DNA from 3 places in the Kitasatospora sp. NPDC048286 genome. Region 1 is predicted to be linked to each of the others. Evidence: riboswitches for the same ligand, from Rfam matches in the RefSeq annotation. Region 1 holds a riboswitch; each other region holds the start of a gene.

Region 1 (6,139 bases):
GGCCGGTGCAGAAGTAGTCCACGCCGGGCTCGGCGATCGCCGCGTCCACCTCGGACTCGGCGTGGCAGGAGCGGCCGATCAGCACGTCCTCGCCGAGGATCGCCCGGGCGGCCGGTACCGGCAGGTCGTCCTGGCCGAGGTGCAGCACGTCCGGCCGGGCCGCGTGGGCGACGTCGGCGCGGTCGTTGACGGCCAGCAGCTTGCCGTGCCGGCGGCAGGCGTCGGCGAAGACCTCCAGGGCCGCCAGCTCCTGCCGGGCCTCCAGGCCCTTGTCGCGCAGCTGGACGACGTCCACCCCGCCCGCCAGCGCCGCGTCCAGGAACTCGGCGAGGTCGCCCTGCTCCCGACGGGCGTCGGTGCACAGGTACAGCCGGGCGTCGGCGAGGGCGGCACGGGGGTCCGTCATCACAGCGCCATGGCCTGGGCGCGGCGCTTGACCTCGGTCGCCCGGTTCTCCCACAGCGCCTGGATCGGGCTGCCGGGCAGCGACTCGTCCTCGGTGAACAGCCACTCGACGATCTCGTCGTCGGAGAAGCCGCTGTCCCGCAGCACGGTCAGCAGGCCGACCAGGTGCTTGACCGGGCCGGTCTCGTCGATGAAGGCCGCCGGGACCTGCAGGGACTTGTTGGGACCGCGGCGGACCGCGATCAGGTCACCCTGCTTGACCATGTTGCGGACCTCGGTGACCAGCACACCCCACCGCTCGGAGATGTCGGGCAGGTACAGCCACTCGGGGACCAGGGCTTCAGTCTTGGCATCGATCTCACTCACGGCACCAGACTGCCACCTCCACGGCCCACCGCGCACATGGCCCTACGCCACGGCCGCCTTCAGTGGCACCGACGGGTCTGCCGCGCGGGCCGGATCCAGCGCCGTGCCGCGCTCGATCAGCCTGCGCCCCTGGGTGAGGTCGCGCGGCCGGTCCACGGTCAGCAGCGCGCTCGGCACGCCGTCGCGCAGCCAGAGCACCGACCACTCGGCGTCCTGCGGACCGCCGCGCCAGAGCGGCACGTCGCCCTCGGCGTGCCGGCCGGCGTACTGGACCATCCGCCCGAACTGCTCGGACCAGAAGTACGGCACCGGGTCGTAGTCCGGCGCGTCCGCGCCCAGGACGGCGGCGGCCACCGCCTCACCGGACTGCAGGGCGTGGTCCCAGTGCTGGACGGCCAGCCGGGCGCCGGCCCGGGCCGACGGGTAGCTGACGCAGTCGCCGGCCGCGAAGACGCCGGGCACCGAGGTGCGCAGCCGCCCGTCCACGACGACGGCGCCGGTCGCGTCCAGCTCGACCCCGGAGCCGGCCAGCCAGCCGGTCGCGGGGCGGGCCCCGATGCCGACCACCACCTCGTCGGCGGGCAGGTGCGAGCCGTCCGCCAGCAGCACCGCGCCGGGCTCCACGGCGGCCACGCCGACGCCGCAGTGCAGCTCGACCCCGGCCGCGGCGTACCAGGCGGCCATCGCCGAGCCGATCTCCGTCGGCAGCGCGCCGGGCAGCGGCGCCGGACCGGCCTCGACCACCGTCACCTCGCAGCCTGCCGCGCGGGCCGCGGTGGACACCTCGGCGCCGATCCAGCCCGCGCCGACCAGCACCAGCCTCAGCCCGGGGCGCAGCAGCGCGCGCAGCGCCAGGGCGTCGTCCAGGGTGTGCAGCAGGTGCGCCCGCTCGGCGCCGGGCAGGGCGCGCGGCACGGCGCCGGTGGCGATCACCAGCGAGCCGTACGGGAGGTCGCCGCCGTCGGTGTGCAGCACGCCGGGGGTGAGGCCGGTGGCGCGGCGGCCGGTGAGCAGCTCGATGTCGAGCTGCCCGTAGTCGATGCCCAGGGCGGTGGAGTCGGCCTTGCCGAGCAGCACGTCCTTGGAGAGCGGCGGCCGGTCGTACGGCGCGTGCGGCTCCTCGCCGACCAGCACGATCCGCCCCCGCCAACCGCCCTGCCGCAGCTTGAGGGCGCACTGCGCCCCGGCCAGCCCGGCTCCGACGACGACCACCTGATCCGTTCCGCTCAGCTCTGCCACGCCCGTCACTGTACTCAGCGGCCGACCGGCGGCCGGGGGTGGGCCGGGAGGTGCGGGCGGTCCCTCTCCGGTACGGGCCTGCGGCCGGGCGGGTCCCACCGCCCACACCGCTGTCCACCCTGCGTACGGGCCTTCGGCCGGGCCGACCCCCGGCGTTAAGGTGGGGGCACCACACGGGAGCCCGGCGGACCGGGCTGAGAGGCGGGCTGACACGGCCTGCGACCGTCCGAACCTGATCCGGGTCATACCGGCGAAGGGAGAAGAGCAGCTTTGTCACGCTTGCCATCGCCCGCCCACGCCGACGTGCTGGTGATCGGCGGGGGCATCATCGGCCTCGCCGTCGCCTGGCGCGCCGCCCAGCGCGGCCTGCGGAACGTGACCGTGGTCGACCCCTCCCCCGGCGGCGGCGCGGCCCGGGTCGCGGCCGGCATGCTCGCCCCGGTCACCGAGCTGCAGTACGGCGAGGAGCCGCTGTTGCGCCTCGGCATGGCCTCGAACGAGCGGTACGCGGACTTCGCCGCCGAGCTCACCGAGGCCGGCGGCGGCCGGGACACCGGCTACCGCCGCTGCGGCACGCTCGCCGTCGCGCTGGACTCCGACGACCGCGCGGAACTGCGCGAACTGCACGCCTTCCACCAGCGGCTCGGCCTGGACTCCGGCTGGCTGACCGGCCGGGAGGCCCGCAAGCTGGAGCCGATGCTCGCCCCCGGGGTGCGCGGCGGCCTGCACGTGGCCGAGGACCACCAGGTGGACGGCCGCCGGCTGCTGGACGCCCTGGTCTTCGCCTGCGAAGGCGCCGGGGTCCTGTTCCACCGGGCCGAGGCCGTCGAGCTGCTGGTCGGGAACGGCCGGGCGACCGGCGCCCGCCTGAGCACCGGGGAGACGGTGAGCGCCGAGCAGGTCGTGCTCGCCGCCGGCCCGCACAGCCACCGGCTGCCCGGCCTGCCCGAGGGGGTGCTGCCCGCGATCCGCCCGGTGAAGGGGCAGGTGCTGCGGCTGCGCGTCCCGGACGCCTACCGTCCGTTCCTGTCCCGCAACGTCCGTGCCGTCGTCCGCGGCCGGCACCTGTACCTGGTGCCGCGCGAGAACGGCGAGCTGGTGGTCGGCGCGACCACCGAGGAGCAGGGCTACGACACCACCGTCACCGCCGGCGGGGTGTACGAACTCCTGCGCGACGCCCACGAGTTGGTCCCGGGGATCACCGAACTCCCGCTGCTGGAGACCTCAGCCGGGCTGCGCCCGGGATCACCGGACAACGCCCCACTGCTGGGCCCGACCTCGCTGCCCGGGCTGGTCGCCGCCACCGGCCACCACCGCAACGGCGTGCTGCTCACCCCGGTGACCGCCGACCTGGTCTCCGAGTACCTGGCCACCGGCGAAGTCCCCGAGCTCGCAAGGCCGTTCACGCCCCTGCGCTTCTCCCCCGACCGCTCCACGACGAAGGCCTCCGCATGACCGAGACCACCCGGACCGGGATCCCGCAGAACGGGACCGCCCCGACCGAGATCACCCCGACCGAGATCACCCTGACCGTCAACGGCGAGCCCCGCCGACTGCCCGCCGGGACCACCCTCGCCGAGGTGGTGGCCTCCGTCAGCGCCGCCAACACCGGCGTCGCCGCCGCGCTCAACGAGGCCGTGGTGCCGCGCGGTTCGTGGCCCGCGACGGCGCTGGACACCGGCGACCGGATCGAGATCCTCACCGCCGTCCAGGGAGGCTGAACCATGGCCGACGACCTTCTGACCATCGCCGGGACGTCCTTCTCCTCCCGGCTGATCATGGGCACCGGCGGCGCCCCCAGCCTGGAGGTCCTGGAGCGCGCGCTGCTCGCCTCCGGCACCGAGCTGACCACCGTCGCGATGCGCCGGCTCGACGCCGGCACCCAGGGCTCCGTCCTGGACGTGCTGACCCGCAACGGCATCCGGGTGCTGCCCAACACGGCCGGCTGCTTCACCGCCGGCGAGGCCGTGCTGACCGCGCGACTGGCCCGCGAGGCGCTCGGCACCGACTGGGTCAAGCTGGAGGTGATCGCCGACGAGCGCACCCTGCTGCCCGACCCGATCGAGCTGCTGGACGCCGCCGAGACGCTCGTCGACGACGGCTTCACCGTCCTGCCGTACACCAATGACGACCCGGTGCTGGCGCGCAAGCTGGAGGACGTCGGCTGCGCGGCCATCATGCCGCTGGGCTCGCCGATCGGTTCGGGCCTGGGCATCCGCAACCCGCACAACTTCCAGCTGATCGTGGAGGGCGCCGGCGTCCCGGTGATCCTGGACGCGGGCGCCGGCACCGCCTCCGACGTGGCGCTGGCGATGGAGCTGGGCTGCGCCGCGGTGATGCTCGCCTCCGCGGTGACCAGGGCTCAGGACCCGGTACTGATGGCCGAGGCGATGCGGCACGCCGCCGAGGCGGGCCGGCTCGCCCACCGGGCCGGCCGCATCCCGCGCCGCTTCCACGCCGAGGCCTCCTCCGCGATGGCCGGCCGGGCCGACCTGGACACCCGCGAGCACCCCGCGTTCTGAGCGTCCGGCGCGCCCACGGCACCGGCCCCCGCGGCGCGAAGCCGTGTCACAAGCAGGGCACAGCCGGGCCCGGAGACGGTGTCCTCCGGGCCCGGCTTCGCCCGGCGGCACTAGACTCACCGGGTGGACATGGCACTGCACGACCCCCTGATCGGCAGCCTGCTCGACAACCGGTACCGGGTCGAGCAGCGCATCGCGACCGGCGGGATGTCCACCGTCTACCGGGGCACCGACACCCGCCTGGACCGGGTGGTCGCGCTCAAGGTGATGCACCCCTCGCTGGCCGGGGACGAGGGCTTCACCGCCCGCTTCATCCGCGAGGCCAAGGCGGTCGCCAAGCTCACCCACCCCAACGTGGTCAACGTCTTCGACCAGGGCGCGGACGGCGGCCACGTCTTCCTCGCCATGGAGTACGTGCCCGGCCGCACCCTGCGCGACCTGCTGCGCGACCGCGGGGCGCTGTCCGTCCGGGCCGCGCTGGACGTGCTGGAGCCGGTGCTGGCCGCGCTCGGCGCCGCCCACCGGGCCGGGCTGGTCCACCGCGACGTCAAGCCCGAGAACGTGCTGATCACCGAGGGCGGCCTGGTCAAGGTCGCCGACTTCGGTCTGGTCCGGGTGCTCGGCACCGCCGACGGCGCGCCCACCTCGACCACCACCGCCACCGGCGGCACCGTCCTGGGCACCGTCTCCTACCTGGCTCCCGAGCAGATCCTCCCGGACGCCCCCACCGACCAGCGGGTGGACGTCTACGCGGCCGGCATCCTGCTGTACGAGATGCTCACCGGCCACCGCCCGCACACCGGCGACAACCCCGTCCAGGTCATGTACAAGCACCTGCACGAGGACGTCCCGGCCCCCTCGCTGGTCGCCCCCGCCGTGGGCCCCGAGCTGGACGCGATCGTGGCCGGCGCCTGCTCCCGGTCCGCCGACGCCCGTCCGTACGACGCGGTCGAGCTGCTCGCCGCCGTCCAGCGGGTCCGCCGCACCCTCGCCCCGGCCGAGCTGGACGCCGAACCGCCGGCCTCCACCCGGCCCAGCCCGCGCTACCCGACCAGCGAGCCGACCTCGGTGATCCAGCCGCTGCCGCGGCCCGCCGACGAGCCGCCGACGGAGCGCACCAGCGTGCTGGACATGCCGCCGGAGCTGATGGACGAGCTGCTCGCCGAGCCGCGCCCGTACGACGAGCCGACCCCGGTGCACCGGCGCCGGCCGGGGCGGCCGCGCCGCCGTCTGCCCCGCAGGCCGCTGATCTGGACGGCCGCGGCGGTCGCCCTGGCACTGGCGATCGGCGGCGCCACCTACGGGATCTCCGAGGGGCTGTACGGTTCGGTGCCGGGCGTGCTCGGCACGGACCGGGCCGAGGCGCAGCGGGTCCTGGACAGGGAGGGCCTGCACGGGAAGTTCGTCGAGGTGTTCAGCGAGTCCGTCCCGTCCGGGCAGGTGATCTCCACCGACCCCGGGGTGGGCGCGCGCACCCGCAAGAGCGACAGCGTCACCGTCACCCTGTCCAAGGGCCCCAAGCGGATCGCGGTGCCGGACCTCGCCGGGAGGAGCGCCGCCGACGCCGCCTCGGCGCTGACCGGCGCCCAGCTGACCAGGGGCACCGT
Region 2 (5,499 bases), on a different contig from region 1:
GTCCTGCATGAACGCCTGCAGCGACTTGCCGGCCTGAGCTGCGCGGACCTTCAGGGTCTGGATCTGGTCGTCCGGGACGTCCCGGATCGTGAGGGCAGTCATGTCTGCATTCTAGCTCCAGTATCTGCAAAATGCAGATACTGGAGGGCATCCGGAGCGAGAACAACGAAGCGCCGCCCCGAGAAGCGAAGCTCTCGGGGCGGCGCTCAGGTGCCAGGCTCCTGCGTCAGTCTGCGAGCGGGAGGTGGACCCGGTTGCCCTGAGCGGCGAACTCCTCGGACGGTCGTTGGTCGCACATCGCGTCCTGTGGGGCCGTCCACCAGCGCGGCGTAGCGTGAAAGGTGGCCAACCAGGGACCGTCGGCGAAGTGCGCCGATCGTTCCGCTGACAGGACGGGGCCCACGGCAGGAGCGGCGCAAATGAGCAAACAGACGGTTGAAGAGTTGACGGGCCGGGTGCACGGTGCGGTGGTCACTGCCGGCGACGAGAGCTATGACGAGGCCCGCAGGGTCTACAACGCCATGATCGACCGGAGACCGGCCGCGGTCGTGCGGTGCGCCAACGCGGGCGATGTCATGGCCGTGGTGGACTTCGCCCGGGAGAACCTACTCGACCTGGCGGTCCGCGGCGGGTCGCACAGCGCCCCGGGGTACGGGACCTGCGACGACGGCATCGTGGCCGATCTCGGTGGGATGCGCGGTGTCCGGGTGGACCCGGAACGGCGGACGGCCCGGGTCGAGGGCGGGGCCACCCTGGCGGACCTCAACGCGGCGACCTACCCCTTCGGCCTGGCCGTCACCGGCGGGATCATCTCCACCACCGGGGTCGGCGGGCTCACCCTCGGCGGCGGCTTCGGCTATCTGGCTCGCAGGCTGGGTCTGACCTGCGACAACCTGATCTCCGCTGACGTGGTGACGGCAGACGGCCGGTTCCTGGTCGTCGACGAGCGGAGCCACCCCGACCTGTTCTGGGCGCTGCGCGGCGGGGGCGGCAACTTCGGCGTGGTGACCTCCTTCGAGTACCGGCTCTTCCCGGTCCAGGACGTCTATGCCGGGCCGATCCTCTACGAGCTGGGGCACACGGCCGAGATCATGCGGTTCTACCGCGACGCCATCGTGGACGCCCCCGAGGAGCTGAGCGTCTTCCCCGGATTCCAGATCGCACCGCCACTGCCGTTCATCCCGGCGGACCGGCACGGCGACACCTTCGCGATGATGGTCGTCTGCTGGAGCGGCGCGATGGAGGAGGCCGAGCGGGCTGTGCGGCCGTACCGAGAGGTGGCGCCGGTGGTCGCCGAGATGGTAGGCCCGATGCCGTACCCGGCGGTGGTGGGCATGTTCGACGCGCTGCTGCCGCCCGGCCTGCACCAGTACTGGAAGGGCACGTTCGCCACCGAGCTCACCGACGGGGCGATCGCCGCACACGTCGAGTACGGTCCGCGGGTACCGACGGTCAATTCGGCCTGCCACGTCTATCCGCTCAACGGCGCCGTCCACCGGGTTGCCCCCGATGCCACGGCCTTCTCCTACCGCGACGCCGACTTCGCCACCGTGATCGTCGGCGCCTGGCCCGACCCGGCCGACTCCGAGGCCAACATCGCATGGGTGCGCGACTACTACGCGGCCCTGGAACCGCACTCCGCTGCCGGCGGCTACGTCAACTTCGTCAGTGCCGACGACCAGCAGCGGGTCACCTCCGACTACCGCGACAACTACGCCCGCCTGGTCGCCGTCAAGCAGGCCTACGACCCCGGCAACCTCTTCCACGTCAACCACAACATCCGGCCCCGGATCACGAGCGTGGCCGGATGAGGACGGCTGCCGAGACGGCGGAGGTCCTGTTCACCCGGGACGTCAGTGTCACCTTCCACGGGTTCCACGCCGACGGCGAGCGCGTCATCGTCGAGGAGTAACCGCAGACGAGGGAGCACCGCCCCGGGAAGCGGAAGCTCTCGGGGCGGTACTTCGGACGCGGGGTCAGTCGGCCAGCGGGAGGTAGACCTTGTTGCCCTGGGCCTTGAACTCCTCGGACATGGCCTTCATGCCCTCTACGGCCTCCTCGTCGTACTCCGGGGAGGAGGCGCCGTTGCCGAACTTCTCATTGATGGATTTGCTGATCTTCATCGAGCAGAACTTCGGGCCGCACATCGAGCAGAAGTGGGCGGTCTTGGCGGGCTCGGCGGGAAGGGTCTCGTCGTGGAAGTCGCGGGCGGTCTCCGGGTCCAGGGCCAGGTTGAACTGGTCCTCCCAGCGGAACTCGAAGCGGGCGTCGGAGAGGGCGTCGTCCCAGGCCTGGGCCCCGGGGTGGCCCTTGGCGAGGTCGGCGGCGTGGGCGGCGATCTTGTAGGTGATCACGCCGGTCTTGACGTCGTCGCGGTTGGGCAGGCCCAGGTGCTCCTTGGGGGTCACGTAGCAGAGCATCGCGGTGCCCCACCAGGCGATCATCGCGGCGCCGATGCCCGAGGTGATGTGGTCGTAGCCGGGCGCGACGTCCGTGGTGAGGGGGCCGAGGGTGTAGAACGGCGCCTCGTCGCAGATCTCCTTCTGGAGATCCATGTTCTCCCTGATCTTGTTCATCGGGACGTGCCCCGGGCCCTCGATCATCACCTGGACGTCCCGCTCGCGGGCGATCCGGCCGAGTTCGCCGAGGGTCTGCAGCTCGGCGAACTGCGCCTCGTCGTTGGCGTCCGCGATCGAGCCGGGCCGCAGGCCGTCACCGAGGGAGAAGGTGACGTCGTAGGAGGCGAGGATGTCGCAGAGCTCCTCGAAGTTGGTGTAGAGGAAGTTCTCCTGGTGGTGGGCCAGGCACCAGGCCGCCATGATCGAGCCGCCGCGGGAGACGATGCCGGTCTTGCGGCGGGCGGTGAGCGGGACGTAGCGCAGCAGCACGCCGGCGTGGACGGTCATGTAGTCGACGCCCTGCTCGCACTGCTCGACGATGGTGTCCCGGTAGACCTCCCAGCTCAGCTCCTCGGCCTTGCCGTCCACCTTCTCCAGGGCCTGGTAGAGCGGCACGGTGCCGATCGGCACCGGCGAGTTGCGCAGGATCCACTCACGGGTGGTGTGGATGTTGCGGCCGGTGGAGAGGTCCATGACGGTGTCGGCGCCCCAGCGGGTGGCCCAGGTCATCTTCTCCACCTCCTCCTCGATCGAGGAGGTGACGGCCGAGTTGCCGATGTTGGCGTTGATCTTCACCAGGAAGTTGGTGCCGATGATCGCCGGCTCCACCTCCGGGTGGTTCACGTTGACGGGGATGACGGCCCGGCCGCGGGCCACCTCGGCGCGCACGAACTCGGGCGCCAGGCCCTCGCGCAGCGCCGTGAACTCCATCTCCGGCGTCACCACGCCCCGCTTGGCGTAGGCGAGTTGGGTGACGGCAGCGCCATCGCGGGCGCGCAGCGGGCGGCGCGGACGGCCGGGGAAGACGGCGTCCAGGTTGCGCAGGTTCCCGCCGCGCGGCGAGGTGTGCTTGATCCCGTCGTCCTCGGGGCGCGGCTCGCGGCCGTCGTACTCCTCGACGTCGCCGCGCTGGCGGATCCAGGCGTCCCGCAGCGCGGGCAGGCCGCGCCGCACGTCGGGCTCGTAGGACGGGTCGGTGTACGGACCGGAGGTGTCGTACAGCGGGACGGACTTGCCGTTGGTGAGCCGCACCTCGCGGTACGGGACGCGCAGGTCGGGGCGCGATCCCTCGCGGTACGCCTTGCGCCAGGCCGGAGTCGGGTAGCCGGTGCGCTCGCTGCTGGGGGCGCCCTGGGCAGACTGCGGCTGTGCTTCGAACGTGGTCATCTGACCTCTACTCCCTACGCCGGCATTACCCGGTCAGGTTCCTGCGGTCGACGCAGCCGTCGGTCCGTCCGTCGACGTCCCGGTCAGCGTCCTCTCAGCCCGGTGCTCCGAGCTCCCGCGTCGCAGGCGGTGTTGCCTGCACACGACGCCCAACACCGTAGCGAGCCGATCGCCGCAGGTCCAGAGCGCAACAGCCGGGCCGGCCGGCCTCCCCGGGGAATCGGCCCCCCGCGAGATGCGGGAACGGCCGAGGCCCGGCCCCCCGTCTCGCGGGGGGCCGGGCCTCAGGGCGGCGGTACGGGGCGAACGGTCAGCTCTTGGCGGCCTTCTTCACCAGGACCACCACGGCGGCCGCGATGCCGACCACCACCAGCAGCTTGATCACGATCGAGAGCAGTGCGCCGACGACGCCGAACACGAAGGCGACGATGTTCCAGGCCAGCACCAGGACCAGCACCGGGATGACGATGTTGCGCACCCAGGAGGGCAGCGACTTCCAGAGCTCAGCCATGTCGGTTCCTCTTCTCCCCTCGGGTCGGCCGCCGTCCGGTGCCGCATCCCGCTTGCTTTCGTACTTCGATCGTACGGTGGCGCGAGTGCCGGAACGAGGCCCAACGGCCCGGAGAGAACCCCGAGATCACCCCGAGCCCGAACCCCCGGGTGACCCCTGAGAATCCGCCCGGCCCTCGGCCCGAACCACCCCGGACGGCCGGGACGACGGGGCTCCCGTGCAGCTCAGACCGGCCAGCGCTCACCGCGCCAGGCGGCGTCCCAGAACATCCACTCGTAGCGCGAGGTGGTCACGAAGTGCTCGACCACCTTGCGGCGTTCGGCCGCGGACAGCTCCTCGCCCAGCCGGTCGGTGAGCGCCAGCACCCGGCGGACCACCGCCTGGAAGGCCTCGTCTCCGTAGGTGGCGATCCACTTGGCGTACAGCGGGTCGGGCGAGCCCTGGGCGAGCAGCGTCTCGCCGACCCGGGCATAGATCCAGTAGCAGGGCAGCACCGCGCCGACCGCCTCGGCGAAGGAGCCGCCGTAGACGGTGGCCAGCAGGTAGCTGGTGTACGCCCGGGTGGTGGGCAGCACCGGCTCGGCGGCGGCCTGCTCGGCGCTGCCGCCGAAGGCGGTGAGGAACTCGGCGTGCATGCCCTGCTCGGCGGCCAGCGCGCCGACCGCGTCGTCGGCGAAGGCCCGGACGTCCTCCTCGCCGGGTGCCTTGGCGGCGCAGACGGCGAGGGCGCGGGCGTAGTCGCGCAGGTAGTGCGAGTCCTGGACGACGAAGTGGCGGAAGGCCTCGCGCGGCAGGGTGCCGTCGGTGAGCCCGGCCAGGAAGGGGTGGGCCAGGATCTCGGCGTACACCGGCTCGATGGCCGCCCAGAGTTCTTCGGTCAGCGTCTTGGTGCTCATGACGCGACCCTAACCGCCGGGGTTCTCGGCGAGCGCCGGAGTTCTCAGTCCTCGGGCGGGGAGAAGACCACCAGGACCCGCAGTTCCTCGGTGACGTGGTGGAACCGGTGCGGGGTGCCGGCCGGCACGTACACCACGGTGCCGCGCCCGACCGTCGCGGTCTCGGCGCCGACGGTCAGTTCGGCCCGGCCGCTGATCACCTGGTAGATCTCGTCCTGGTCGTGCGCGGTCTGGGTGTCGGTGTCGCCGGGGGCGAGCGCGTACAGCCCGGCGGACATCCGGGGTTCGCGCAGGAACCGCAGGTAGG
Region 3 (6,139 bases), on a different contig from region 1:
CCGGTCGCCTCGATCCCGGCCTCGGCCAGCCGCCCGCACAGCTCGCCGAACAGCGGCCCGATCACCGGTCCGATGTCCTCCGGCTCGTAACTCGCGGCCACACCGCTCAGTTGGGCCACCCGGACGGACGGCACCGGCTTCACCACGACATCGTGTGCGGACATGGTCCCCTCACTCTCGATCGTCCGGAGCCTCGCCTCCACCCGGGCCAGCCGCAGCTCGTCGGCCGCGATCGCCTCGGCGAGCTGGGCCCGCCGCAACCGCAGCATCCCGCGCAGTTCGGCCGGGTCCACCCGCTCGTCCAGGACGGCCCGTACCTGCTGCAGCGTGAAGCCGAGCTCCTTGAGCGCGATCACCCGGTTGAGCCGGGCGAGTTGGGATGCCTCGTAGAAGCGGTACCCGCTGACCGGGTCCACCCGGGCGGGCCGCAGCAGTCCGATCGCGTCGTAGTGGCGCAGCATCCGTACCGACACCCGGCCGTGGCTGGCGAAGTCTCCGATGTTCAACATGGTGCGACCACTCCATCCCCTACCACCGTGTCAGGGTCAACCCCGCTCGCCCACCACCCCCCGGGGAACGCGAAGGGCGGGTGCCGAACGATGTCGGCACCCGCCCTGAGCAGGTGGTTCTCCTACCGGCGGAGAGCGTGGGATTCGAACCCACGGTACGGGGTCACCGCACGACAGTTTTCAAGACTGTTCCCTTAGGCCGCTCGGGCAGCTCTCCAGGCGGAGGTCAGCCTAACGGGTCCGGAGGGGTTCGGTGCACACGTTTCCGCGCGGGCCGTGGGTTACTGGTCGCCCTCGCGCTGGCCGAGGGTGACCTTGGTGTTGAGGGTCTGGCCGTTGCGGGTGTACTCGACGTCGACGGTCTCGCCGGGCTTGTGCGTCCAGATCCGGCTGACCAGGGCCGGGCCGTTCTCGATCGGGACGCCGCCGAGCTTGGTGATGACGTCGCCCGGCTTGAGGCCGGCCTTGTCGGCCGCGCCGCCGGGGGTGACGGCGGGCTGGCCCTGGATGTCCTTGGTCTGGATCTGCGCGCCGTCGCCCTTGTAGTCGTCGTTGCGCAGCACGTCGAGCTTGGCGTAGACCGGCTTGCCGGTCTTGATCAGGGTGTCCGCGACCCACTTGGCCTGGTTGATCGGGATGGCGAAGCCCAGGCCGATGCTGCCGGCCCGGCCGTTGGCGGAGGCGTTGGACTGGATCGCCGAGTTGATGCCGATCACCGCGCCGCCGGAGTCCAGCAGCGGGCCGCCGGAGTTGCCGGGGTTGATCGAGGCGTCGGTCTGGAGGGCGTTCATGTACGAGGCCTGCGAGCCGGTGTCGTCGCCGGAGGCTACCGGGCGGTCCTTGGCGCTGATGATGCCGCTGGTGACGGTGGACTCCAGGCCGTACGGTGCGCCGATCGCGACGGTGGCGTCGCCGACGTTGACCTTGTCGGAGTCGGCCAGCGGCAGCGGGGCCAGCTTGCTCTTGGGCGGGTTGTCGATCTTGACCACGGCGACGTCGTAGCCCTCGGCGTGGCCCAGCACCGAGGCGCTGTAGGAGGTGCCGTCGGCGAACTTGACGGTCAGTTTGCCGCCGCTGAGGGTCGGCGCGACCACGTGGTTGTTGGTGAGGATGTGGCCCTCGGTGTCGAAGACGAAGCCGGTGCCGGTGCCCGACTCGCCGTTGCCCTGCGCCTTGATGGTGACGACGCTGGGCAGCGCCTTCTGCGCGATGGCGGCGATCGAGCCGGGGGCGGGCTCGTTCTTCTGGGTGTCGCTGGCCTGGACGGTGGTGCTGCGGTGGTCGTTCGCGGAGCTGTTGCGGTCGACCCCGTCGGCGACGGACACGCCGAGCGCGCCGCCGGCCAGGCCGGCGACCACCGCGACGGCCGCGATCAGGGCGACCAGGCCGCCGCGCTTCTTGCGCGGGCCGCCGGGACCACCGGGACCACCGGGGTAGTCCGCCGGGTAGCCGAGCGGGCCGGCCGGGCCGCCGGGGTAGCCGGCGCCGCCGGAGGTGGAGTCGTGGGTGGGGCCCCAGCCGCCGAGCGGCTGGCCGGCCCCGAAGGGGTGGTGGCCGTGCGCGGCGGGGGCGGCGGCCGGAGCGGCGCCGAAGCCCTCGTGAGCGCCGGCGGCGGGGACGCCGTGGGTCGGGGTGGCGTACGGGTTGCCGGCCGGCGGCAGGGCCGGGGCGGCGGGCGCGGCTGCGGCGGGGGCCGCGGCGACCGGGGACGGCGGGGCGGGCGGCAGGACCGGCGGCGGCGCGTCGATGTAGCCGGTGGCCGGGTCGACGGCCGGCTCCTCCGCGACGGGCGCGGCGGGCGCCACGGGCGCGGCGGGCGCGGCAGGCGCGGCAGGCGCGGCAGGGGCCTCCGGCGCCGGCACCTTGGTGAAGGCGACGGTGGGCTTGTGCCCACCCTCGGCCGGGACCCCCTCGGCCGGAACGCCCTCGGCCGGGACGGCGTCCACGGGCGGCGCCGCCTCGACGGCAGCGGCATCGGCGGCACCCGCCTCCGGCCCCGGCACCCGCCGGAAGGCCATGGTCGGCTGGTGCCCGCCCTGAGCGGGGCCTTCGGAAGCGGTCTCGGCCGCCCCCTGGCCGGCGGGCTGCTCCCCCTGCGGCCCGGCGGGCCCAACCTCGCGCTCGGTGCTCACGGACGACCTCCATAGCTGGCAGAACCAAGGACCATAGTTTTTCGCACTGACGATTCGATTGCCGTAAGGACCCCTCTGAAGAACTCATAAGAATCCTTAGCCGGTACCGACACCGGTACCGACGGCCGAGGCTCCCCTCCCCCGCCGGACGTCCCGCGATGCGGACCGTACGCCCTCGGCCTTGGGTGTTGGCCCCCGTGCCGGTTAGCCTGTCGCTCACAACTGACACGCGGGAGCTTGGACCCACCAGGCTGAGAGTGCGCATGTCGACCGTACGCCACGCGAGTGACGGACGTTCGAGGGGGCGCTGACCGCCGGAACCTGTCCGGGTAATGCCGGCGTAGGGAGTATCGGCCATGCCGCCTGCTTCGCCATCCTCTTCTTCGGGTGCGCCCGAGTCCAAGGGTTTCTCCGGGTCCACGGCCACGGCCGTCCTGGACCGCCCCCAGCGGGCCGATCACGTCGAGGCGCCCCTGGTGCTCGACACCGAGCCGCCGCGCACGCTGCGCTTCCGGGACCACTTCGCGCTCTGGATGAACCTGGGCGTCAGTCTGATCGGCTTCTCCACCGCCGCCACCGTGCTCGGCGCCCCCGGCAGCGAGCTGTCGCTGGCCGCCGCGGTGACCGCGATCACCGTCGGTACGGTCGTCGGCACCGCGATGCTCGGCCTGGCCTCGCTGATCGGCGCCCGTACCGGCGCCCCCGCGATGGCGAACCTGCGCGGGCTGTTCGGCACCCGGCTGTCGTACCTGCCGACGGTGCTGAACATCGTGCAGTGCATCGGCTGGGGCGTGTTCGAGCTGCTGACCATCTCGGTGGGCGCCCAGACCGTCGCCCACACCACCGGCTACCGCTGGCTGTTCGTCCTGCTCGCCGGCGCGCTGACCACCGTGCTGACCATCTGGCCGCTGGGCTCGATCGCGGTGCTGCGCCGCTTCGTGGCCGGGGCGGTCGCGGTGGCGATGGTGTACTTCACCGTCCAGCTGGGCCGCCAGGGCGTGCCGGACCCGGGCGCGGGCAACTGGCACGGCTTCCTGGGCGCCACCGACGCGATGATCGCGGTGTCGGTCTCCTTCGTCCCGCTGGCCGCCGACTACACCCGGCACTCGCGCACCCCGCGCTCGGCGTTCTGGGGCAGCTTCTCCGGCTACACGATCGCCCAGGTCTGGTGCTACGTGCTCGGCCTGATGGCGCTGCTGCAGTCGGACGGCGACCCGAACCGGATCTTCGACTCCTTCCTCGGGGTCTGGGCCGGCTGGCTGTTCCTGCTGGTGCTGGTGCTGCGCGAGACGGACCAGTCCTTCGCCAACGTGTACTCGACCGCGATGTCGGTGCAGAACCTGCTGCCGAGGGTGGACCGCCGGGTGCTCTCCGGCGCGATCGGCGTGCTGATCACCGTGCTGGCGCTGCAGATCGACGAGTTCACCGACACCTACTACGGCTTCCTCGGCCTGATCGGCTCGGTGTTCGTGCCGCTGCTGGCGGTGCTCGTGGTGGACTACTTCCTCGGCGCCGGCCGGCGCGGCTGGAACCTCTCCGCCGACGCGCCGTCCCGCTGGCTGATGCTGCTGCCGTGGGCGCTGGGCTTCGCCGTCTACCAGTTCATCGCGCCGACCAAGGTGGCCGACTGGTGGACGGACTTCTGGACCTCCGCCCAGGAGGCGCTGCACTTCACCCCGCAGGAGTGGACCTCGGCCTCGCTGTTCGCCTTCCTGGTGCCGGCCCTGGTCACCTGGGCGCTCACCCCGCTCGGCCGCCGCGCCGCCCGGCCCTGACCGCACCTGACCTGACCTGACCTGACCGAACCGGCGAGGCCCGGCGGAACACGGCAGAACACGGCAGAGCACGACTGAGCACGGCGAAGACGGCCCCACCGGTTGGGGCCGTCTTTGTCCGCGCTTCACTTCCGCCACCTATCGTTGGGCCTGTGACCAGCCCAGACCTGTCCTCGACGGCGGCGCGCACCGTGCCGACCGTCCAGGTGATCGCCCACCGCGGTTCCTCCCACGCCCTGCCCGAGCACACCCTCGCGGCCTACCGGCGCGCGCTCGACGAGGGCGCGGACGCGCTGGAGTGCGACGTCCGGGTCACCGCCGACGGCGCACTGGTCTGCGTGCACGACCGCCGGATCGGCCGGGTCTCGAACGGCCGGGGCACCGTCTCGGCCATGACCCTCGCCGAGCTGGAGGCGTACGACTTCGGCGCCTGGAAGACCGGCCGCCCCAGCACCGACCCCGAGCTGCGCGGCGTGCTGCGGCTGGAGCGGCTGCTGGAGCTGGTGGTGGAGTGCGGCCGCCCGGTGGACCTGGCGATCGAGACCAAGCACCCGGTGCGCTTCCGCGGCCGGGTGGAGGCCGAGCTGCTGCGGACGCTGGAGCGGTTCAAGATCGGCGCGACCCGGGACGGCGGCCGCCCGTCCGCCCGGATCATGAGCTTCTCCTCGATCGCGCTGGACCGGGTGGGCGCCGCCGCACCGCAGTACCGGCGGGTCTTCCTGTTCGAGCGGACCCTGCCGCTGCTCGGCCGGCTGCGCGCGGGCTCGCCGCTGCCGGGCGGGGCGCGGATCGCCGGCCCGGGCATCGAACTGGTGCGGGCCCGCCCGCAGCTGGTGACCCGGCTGCGGGAGCTGGGGCACGAGGTGCACGTGTGGACGGTGGACGAGCCGGCCGACGTCGAGCTCTGCCTGGAGCTCGGGGTGTCCGCGATCATCACCAACCGGCCCGCGGAGGTGCTGGCGCAGCTCGGCCGCTGACGGCCGGATCATCGCCGGCTGACCGCCGGCTGATCGTCGGGCGATCCCCCCGGTGATCCACCCGGTGATCGCCCCGGTGATCCCCCGGTGATCCGCCGACGCACCGAGGACCGGCCAAAGCCATACCGTCAGATCCGATCACTTCTGGTCAGCAGTCAAACCTTCCTTGCGCGAAATTGCCGGAATTCTTGCATCCGGGCGACAGAGGGTGAGCACGGAATGACCTGATGTCGACCGTCGGTCGCCGCGCTCGAAATGGGCGGGCGGGATCGTCCGGTGCTCGTTTCCGACGCATTACCAAGGGGCATCTCTCCCTCGGCATACGCTGAAGGAGGTCCGGGGGTGGCGTTGATGGTGGCGCGTGAAGTGCCGACTTCATCGACCATGGCAGTGCCGCACGGCCCAGCGAGTGTCGGGGTCGCACGGCGCCGACTGCGTCGAGATCTGGGTGACCGGCAGATACCGGAACCGGTCATCGATGATGCTGTTCTGATCCTTTCCGAGCTGTTGAGCAACGCCTGTCGGTACGCCCGTCCGCTCGGCCCGCTGCCGGCGCTGGGGCGCGGCTCCCGGGCCGAGGTGCTCGGGCAGGTCCTGGTCGGTGTCCCGTCCGGGCCGCACGCCGCGCCGGGCGGCCGGGAGTCCGCCGAGGGCTCGGACGAGCCGGGCGGCGGGGTGCTGGTCCACTGGCAGATGCACGCCGACGGGGTGCTCACCCTGGAGGTCACGGACGGCGGGGCGGCCAC

The links. Region 1 has a riboswitch for thiamine pyrophosphate ahead of thiO (glycine oxidase ThiO). Riboswitches for the same ligand answer to the same signal wherever they lie in the genome.
Region 2: linked by a shared signal. The riboswitch ahead of thiC (phosphomethylpyrimidine synthase ThiC) and the one ahead of thiO (glycine oxidase ThiO) in region 1 are both predicted to bind thiamine pyrophosphate.
Region 3: linked by a shared signal. The riboswitch ahead of ACGF13_RS03465 (purine-cytosine permease family protein) and the one ahead of thiO (glycine oxidase ThiO) in region 1 are both predicted to bind thiamine pyrophosphate.

The regions. Positions count from the first base shown of each region.
Region 1 covers NZ_JBICZE010000002.1:360,406-366,544, forward strand. Annotated here, with positions in the region: gene thiE (thiamine phosphate synthase) at 1-406, opposite strand, end outside; gene ACGF13_RS05940 (Rv2175c family DNA-binding protein) at 406-771, opposite strand; gene ACGF13_RS05945 (NAD(P)/FAD-dependent oxidoreductase) at 814-2,019, opposite strand; TPP riboswitch at 2,174-2,286, shown strand; gene thiO (glycine oxidase ThiO) at 2,281-3,465, shown strand; gene thiS (sulfur carrier protein ThiS) at 3,462-3,731, shown strand; gene ACGF13_RS05960 (thiazole synthase) at 3,735-4,532, shown strand; gene pknB (Stk1 family PASTA domain-containing Ser/Thr kinase) at 4,662-6,139, shown strand, end outside.
Region 2 covers NZ_JBICZE010000015.1:22,328-27,826, reverse strand. Annotated here, with positions in the region: gene ACGF13_RS30955 (antitoxin) at 1-102, opposite strand, end outside; gene ACGF13_RS30950 (FAD-binding oxidoreductase) at 420-1,811, shown strand; gene thiC (phosphomethylpyrimidine synthase ThiC) at 1,977-3,785, opposite strand; TPP riboswitch at 3,780-3,914, opposite strand; gene ACGF13_RS30940 (DUF5326 family protein) at 4,096-4,296, opposite strand; gene tenA (thiaminase II) at 4,521-5,192, opposite strand; gene ACGF13_RS30930 (cupin domain-containing protein) at 5,237-5,499, opposite strand, start outside.
Region 3 covers NZ_JBICZE010000001.1:736,886-743,024, forward strand. Annotated here, with positions in the region: gene ACGF13_RS03450 (MerR family transcriptional regulator) at 1-509, opposite strand, end outside; tRNA gene ACGF13_RS03455 (tRNA-Ser) at 639-726, opposite strand; gene ACGF13_RS03460 (S1C family serine protease) at 791-2,641, opposite strand; TPP riboswitch at 2,861-3,005, shown strand; gene ACGF13_RS03465 (purine-cytosine permease family protein) at 2,998-4,416, shown strand; gene ACGF13_RS03470 (glycerophosphodiester phosphodiesterase) at 4,569-5,393, shown strand; gene ACGF13_RS03475 (ATP-binding protein) at 5,745-6,139, shown strand, end outside.